Regions from separate parts of the Streptomyces sp. NBC_00887 genome, predicted to be linked through region 3. Evidence: riboswitches for the same ligand, from Rfam matches in the RefSeq annotation. Region 3 holds a riboswitch; each other region holds the start of a gene.
What was found. Region 3 has a riboswitch for S-adenosylmethionine ahead of OG844_RS09850 (aminotransferase class V-fold PLP-dependent enzyme). Riboswitches for the same ligand answer to the same signal wherever they lie in the genome.

Region 1: linked by a shared signal. The riboswitch ahead of OG844_RS15095 (hypothetical protein) and the one ahead of OG844_RS09850 (aminotransferase class V-fold PLP-dependent enzyme) in region 3 are both predicted to bind S-adenosylmethionine.
Region 2: linked by a shared signal. The riboswitch ahead of OG844_RS35760 (aminotransferase class V-fold PLP-dependent enzyme) and the one ahead of OG844_RS09850 (aminotransferase class V-fold PLP-dependent enzyme) in region 3 are both predicted to bind S-adenosylmethionine.

The regions. Positions count from the first base shown of each region.
Region 1 is NZ_CP108788.1:3,315,223-3,317,478, forward strand. Features, by position in the region: gene OG844_RS15090 (arabinan endo-1,5-alpha-L-arabinosidase) at 1-279, opposite strand, end outside; gene OG844_RS15095 (hypothetical protein) at 556-966, opposite strand; SAM riboswitch class IV at 1,016-1,126, opposite strand; gene OG844_RS15100 (cytochrome P450) at 1,251-2,256, opposite strand, start outside.
Region 2 is NZ_CP108788.1:7,843,612-7,845,867, reverse strand. Features, by position in the region: gene OG844_RS35760 (aminotransferase class V-fold PLP-dependent enzyme) at 1-1,285, opposite strand, end outside; SAM riboswitch class IV at 1,459-1,575, opposite strand; gene trpD (anthranilate phosphoribosyltransferase) at 1,660-2,256, opposite strand, start outside.
Region 3 is NZ_CP108788.1:2,158,889-2,161,144, reverse strand. Features, by position in the region: gene trpD (anthranilate phosphoribosyltransferase) at 1-839, shown strand, start outside; SAM riboswitch class IV at 924-1,040, shown strand; gene OG844_RS09850 (aminotransferase class V-fold PLP-dependent enzyme) at 1,214-2,256, shown strand, end outside.

The DNA of each region.
Region 1 (2,256 bases), 1.2 Mb from region 3:
GTTCTTCCACCAGCTCGGCTTCGTCGTGAAGGCGTTGCCCGACCGGCCGAAGGCGGTGCGGTCGGTGGAGGTGCGGAGCTGGAGGCCCTCTCCGGTGGAGTAGAGCAGGTACTGGCCGGACGTGCTCCGGATCATGGTGGGGTCGTGGACGACGATGTCGCCCTTGACGACACCGGGGTTGGGGTACGCGGACGCGCTCGTCGGCACGAGCGCCAGCAGGAGTGCGGCGGGCAGGGCGGCGAGGGCCCTTCGCGGAATTCTTGTCGGGATGCGGCTCATCAGGAGACCTTCTTCGGTCGTGTCGGGGTACCCGGCAGTCGTCACCGAGGGCCAGGAGGTTGCCATGCGCATGACATTGATCTGTTCGACGTGCCGAACGACGCTCGTAACTTCGGACGGGCGGCCAGGACGGGACCGTAGAATCGAACGCACCTTGCGTCAACGGATTGAGCGCGCATTCGACGAAAACCCGGACTCTGTCCGGTATCACGAACGGACCGGCCCGCCCGGATCGGGCGGTACCGGCCGAACGCACCTGTTCCTGGAGCTGGTTGGCTACAGCCCGTAGGTGAGGTCCCCGCGACCCGTGTGCTGCGGATCGGGTGCGCTCGTCGCGCACAGCGGACCGCCCTCGGTTCCCACGTTCACGAGGCCGGTCGCCTCACCGCCGAGGCCGACGAAGCGCAGCGCGTGCCAGCGCGGCAGCCAGTACACGCGCCCGCGGTGGCCCGTGAGCAACTCCCGCAGATCGGCGGGAGCGTGCGTCCACACCTCGGGCAGGCCGCCGGGGTGTTCGAAGGCCGCGCGCAGAACCAGCCATCCGTCGTCGCGGACATCGCCCGCGGTCAGCAGGAGTTCCACGGCCTGGCCGGGTTCCTGTACGCACTTCTTGGCGTGGATCCAGTGCACGTGGTGGCCGGGCGCGTAGCGCACGCAGGCGTCGTGGTGAATGAGGTGAGGGAGCATGGCCGTTGTCGCCTTCCGGGGTCCTGGACCCCGGGGGCCTGTCCCCGGTGGTCCGCTGTTCCCCGCACGGTGCCGCGCGGAGCGGGTCGTCACCCGGAGCACCCGCAGCGGAGCGGGGTGCCGTCCAGCGAGCCGGGGCTTTCCACTGGAACTCATGACCCGTCAAAAGCGTAACAGGAGCCGTGAGGGCGTCGGGGTTCGCACACCACCCCCGCGTACGGGCGCGATGCCTCCCGCCCGTACGCGTCCACGCCCTCGCGCAGGTTCTCCTGGTCCGACCCGCCTCAGCCGTGCAGCAGGACGGGGAAGGCCTCCATGTCGTTCTGCGTCATCACCGGCAGCTTGCGGATCTCGTCGTCCGGTATCGCGAGCCTGAGCGCGGGGAAGCGCGCGAAGAGGGCGGGGAGTGCGATGCCGGCCTCCACCCGTGACAGCGCGGCACCGGGGCAGATGTGGGGGCCGTGGCCGAAGGTCATGTGCCGGATCGGTGTCGGACGGGTGATGTCGAAGGAGTCGGCGTCGTCGCCGTGCTGTTCGGCATCGCGTCCGATGACCCGGTAGGAGATGACGACGCCCTCTCCCTCGGCGATCACCTGGTCGCCGACCTGGATGTCCTCGGTGGCGAAACGCATCAGCAGGTGCGTGGTGGGCGTGTCCCAGCGCAGCGTCTCCTCGACGACCGTCTCCCACGAAATCTCCCCGTCCAGCACCATCCGCAGCTGGTCGGGGTGGGCGAGCAGTGCGCGTACGGCGTTGAGGATGAGCCCGATCGTGGTCTCGTGCCCGGCGGCCACCATGGCCTTGAGGTTGCCGACGACCTCCTCCTCGGTGAGGGGCTCGCCTCCCTCGTCGGCCAGGATCAGGGCGCTGGTGAGGTCGTCGGTGGCCCGCGCTGTCTTCTCGCGTACGAGGTCCGTGTAGAAGACGTCCAGTTCACGCAGCAGCGCCAGGCGCTCCTCCTGCGGGGTGAGCATGGAGAAGAAGGCCTTGTACTGCTTCGTCAGCATCGGGAACTGGTCCTCGTCCACCCCCATCAGCAGCCCGACGACCCGCATCGGCAGCGGCTGGGCGAAGACGGCCTTGAGATCGACGACCCCGTCCTTGCCCTGCTCGGCGAGGGCGTCGAGGAGCTCTTCGGTGAACTTCTCGATGGCGGGGCGGACCGCCTCGAGCCGACGCGGGGTGAGCGCCTGGGAGGTCTTCGTCCGCAGCCTCCGGTGCTCGCCGCCGTCGACCGTGAACATGGAGCGACCGGCGTCGATCATTCCGATCAGGGGCCACGCGTGGGTG
Region 2 (2,256 bases), 5.7 Mb from region 3:
CGCCCAGGAACCGCTCGATGTGCTCGTCCGGCGTACCGGCCCCGAAGCTCACCCGGATGGCGTTGAGGGACCGCTCGCCCGGCTCGGCGTCCGGGGCGCCGCACTCGCCCGGGTCCTGCGGCTCACTGCCCAGCAGGGTCCGTACGAGCGGGTGGGCGCAGAACAGGCCGTCGCGGACCCCGATGCCGTACTCCGCGGAGAGCGCCGCGGCGAAGTGCGAGCTGTTCCAGCCCTCGACCACGAAGGAGATGACGCCGACCCTCGGGGCGTCGTCGCCGAACAGGGAGAGCACCTTGACCGCGGGGACCTCGGCCAGGCCTTCACGGACCCGGGTGACGAGCTGCTGCTCGCGGGCGACGAGCTGCTCGAACCCGGCCTCGGTCAGGGCCTTGCAGGCGGCGGCGATGGAGTAGACGCCGATCACGTTGGGCGATCCGGCCTCGTGCCGGGCAGCCGTGGTGTGCCACTCCACGTCGACGCCACCGTCGGCGCGCCGGGCAACCTTCCGGGAGGCGCCGCCGCCCGCGAGATACGGCTCCGCGTCCCGCAGCCAGTCGGCCCGGCCGGCGAGGACGCCCGAGCCGAACGGCGCGTACAGCTTGTGCCCGGAGAAGGCGAGCCAGTCGACGTCCAGTTCCGCGATGTCCACCGGGTGATGGGGTGCCAGCTGCGCGGCGTCGAGGACGATCCGGGCACCGTGCGCGTGGGCGGCGGCGGCCAGTTCCTTCACCGGCCACAGCTCTCCGGTGACGTTCGACGCGCCCGTCACACAGACCAGTGCGGGGCCGTAGGGGTCGCGGTCGGCCAGCGCACGCTCCAGCGTCACGACTGCCTCGGCAGGGGTCCTGGGGGCGTCGAGGAAGGTCACCCGGGCGTCGCGCCAGGGAAGCAGCGAGGCATGGTGCTCGGTCTCGAACACGAACACCTGGCAGTCCGCGGGAAGTGCTGCGGCAAGCAGGTTGAGGGAGTCCGTCGTCGAGCGGGTGAAGACCACCTGGTCCTCGGCACGGCAGCCGAGGAACTCCGCGACGGTGACGCGGCTGCTCTCGAAGAGGTCCGTGGAGAGCTGCGAGAGGTAGCCGGCGCCGCGGTGCACGCTGCCGTAGTACGGGGCGTAGGCGGCCACGTCGTCCCACACGCGCTGCAGGGCCGGGGCGCTCGCCGCGTAGTCGAGGGCGGCATAGGTGACTTCGCCGCCCGTAACCAGCGGAACGGTGACATCGGCTCCCAGAACCGGCAGCGGGGCACAAATGGACTGATCGGCGGCAGCGGTGGAGACAGACATGGCGAACTCCCGTAACAGGCAGGCGAAATCCCGGCGCCGGCAGATACGCGGCAGCGCAGGGGAAGGAGAAAAGGGTGCGCGGAAGAGGGCGTTGGGCCCTATCGCATTCGCTTGCTCACAAGAGGCTCCCTGGGGACCAGGACCCCGGGGGATGGCATTCACAGATGCCTAGGGGCCCGCGCTTGCCACAGACCTCGCTGCCTGCGGCCTGGTCTTCACCCGGGGCACCCCGCCACGGACGGAGGGTTGCCGGACAGCGAGCCGGGGCTTATTCGCTGTCACTCATGACCTGCGCAGCATCTTGCCATACGTGACCACATGCGCAAGGGCGCAGTCCGCGATCCGGACTGCGCCCCGCCCCACACGTCCTTGCTTCATGCGTTGCTGGCGGCCACCCAGCGCTCCAGCGCCCGCTTGGCGGCACCCGAGTCGATCGATTCCGCGGCCCTCGCGATCCCCGCCGCGATCTGCTCGTCGAGCGTGCCCTCGCCCGGGTCGAGCGCCACCAGCGCGGCAGCGGAGTTGAGGAGCACCGCGTCGCGTACGGGACCTGCCTCCCCGTCCAGCATCCGCCGGGCGACGTCCGCGTTGAAGGAGGCGTCGGCACCGCGCAGCGCCGAGACCGGCACCAGGTCCAGGCCGACGTCCCGCGGGTCGAACGCCTCCTCGCGCACGGCACCGTCCCGGACGATCCAGACCCGGGAGGTCGCCGTGGTGGTCAGCTCGTCGAGGCCGTCGTCGCCCCGGAAGACCAGCGCCGAACTACCCCGGTCGGCGAGCACACCCGCGACGATCGGCGCCATCCTGAGGTCGGCGACGCCGACGGCCTGGGAGCGCACCCGGGCCGGATTGGTGAGCGGGCCCAGGATGTTGAAGGTGGTCGGCGTGCCGAGCTCCTTGCGGGCCCTCGCCGCGTGCCGCAGGGCCGGGTGGAACTTCACCGCGAAGCAGAAGGTGATGCCCGCTTCCTC
Region 3 (2,256 bases):
TGTACGAGCACGCCCACACCATCCAGGTGCCCGGCCGCACGGTCGACATCGTGGGCACCGGCGGCGACCTGGCCAAGACGGTCAACATCTCCACCATGTCGGCGATCGTCGTCGCCGGGACCGGCGCCAAGGTCGTCAAGCACGGCAACCGCGCCTCCTCCTCGTCGAGCGGGGCCTCCGACGTGCTCGAGAAGCTCGGCGTCAACCTCGAGCTGACCCCGCAGGGCGTCGTCCGGGTCGCCGAGGAAGCGGGCATCACCTTCTGCTTCGCGGTGAAGTTCCACCCGGCCCTGCGGCACGCGGCGAGGGCCCGCAAGGAGCTCGGCACGCCGACCACCTTCAACATCCTGGGCCCGCTCACCAATCCGGCCCGGGTGCGCTCCCAGGCCGTCGGCGTCGCCGACCTCAGGATGGCGCCGATCGTCGCGGGTGTGCTCGCCGACCGGGGTAGTTCGGCGCTGGTCTTCCGGGGCGACGACGGCCTCGACGAGCTGACCACCACGGCGACCTCCCGGGTCTGGATCGTCCGGGACGGTGCCGTGCGCGAGGAGGCGTTCGACCCGCGGGACGTCGGCCTGGACCTGGTGCCGGTCTCGGCGCTGCGCGGTGCCGACGCCTCCTTCAACGCGGACGTCGCCCGGCGGATGCTGGACGGGGAGGCAGGTCCCGTACGCGACGCGGTGCTCCTCAACTCCGCTGCCGCGCTGGTGGCGCTCGACCCGGGCGAGGGCACGCTCGACGAGCAGATCGCGGCGGGGATCGCGAGGGCCGCGGAATCGATCGACTCGGGTGCCGCCAAGCGGGCGCTGGAGCGCTGGGTGGCCGCCAGCAACGCATGAAGCAAGGACGTGTGGGGCGGGGCGCAGTCCGGATCGCGGACTGCGCCCTTGCGCATGTGGTCACGTATGGCAAGATGCTGCGCAGGTCATGAGTGACAGCGAATAAGCCCCGGCTCGCTGTCCGGCAACCCTCCGTCCGTGGCGGGGTGCCCCGGGTGAAGACCAGGCCGCAGGCAGCGAGGTCTGTGGCAAGCGCGGGCCCCTAGGCATCTGTGAATGCCATCCCCCGGGGTCCTGGTCCCCAGGGAGCCTCTTGTGAGCAAGCGAATGCGATAGGGCCCAACGCCCTCTTCCGCGCACCCTTTTCTCCTTCCCCTGCGCTGCCGCGTATCTGCCGGCGCCGGGATTTCGCCTGCCTGTTACGGGAGTTCGCCATGTCTGTCTCCACCGCTGCCGCCGATCAGTCCATTTGTGCCCCGCTGCCGGTTCTGGGAGCCGATGTCACCGTTCCGCTGGTTACGGGCGGCGAAGTCACCTATGCCGCCCTCGACTACGCGGCGAGCGCCCCGGCCCTGCAGCGCGTGTGGGACGACGTGGCCGCCTACGCCCCGTACTACGGCAGCGTGCACCGCGGCGCCGGCTACCTCTCGCAGCTCTCCACGGACCTCTTCGAGAGCAGCCGCGTCACCGTCGCGGAGTTCCTCGGCTGCCGTGCCGAGGACCAGGTGGTCTTCACCCGCTCGACGACGGACTCCCTCAACCTGCTTGCCGCAGCACTTCCCGCGGACTGCCAGGTGTTCGTGTTCGAGACCGAGCACCATGCCTCGCTGCTTCCCTGGCGCGACGCCCGGGTGACCTTCCTCGACGCCCCCAGGACCCCTGCCGAGGCAGTCGTGACGCTGGAGCGTGCGCTGGCCGACCGCGACCCCTACGGCCCCGCACTGGTCTGTGTGACGGGCGCGTCGAACGTCACCGGAGAGCTGTGGCCGGTGAAGGAACTGGCCGCCGCCGCCCACGCGCACGGTGCCCGGATCGTCCTCGACGCCGCGCAGCTGGCACCCCATCACCCGGTGGACATCGCGGAACTGGACGTCGACTGGCTCGCCTTCTCCGGGCACAAGCTGTACGCGCCGTTCGGCTCGGGCGTCCTCGCCGGCCGGGCCGACTGGCTGCGGGACGCGGAGCCGTATCTCGCGGGCGGCGGCGCCTCCCGGAAGGTTGCCCGGCGCGCCGACGGTGGCGTCGACGTGGAGTGGCACACCACGGCTGCCCGGCACGAGGCCGGATCGCCCAACGTGATCGGCGTCTACTCCATCGCCGCCGCCTGCAAGGCCCTGACCGAGGCCGGGTTCGAGCAGCTCGTCGCCCGCGAGCAGCAGCTCGTCACCCGGGTCCGTGAAGGCCTGGCCGAGGTCCCCGCGGTCAAGGTGCTCTCCCTGTTCGGCGACGACGCCCCGAGGGTCGGCGTCATCTCCTT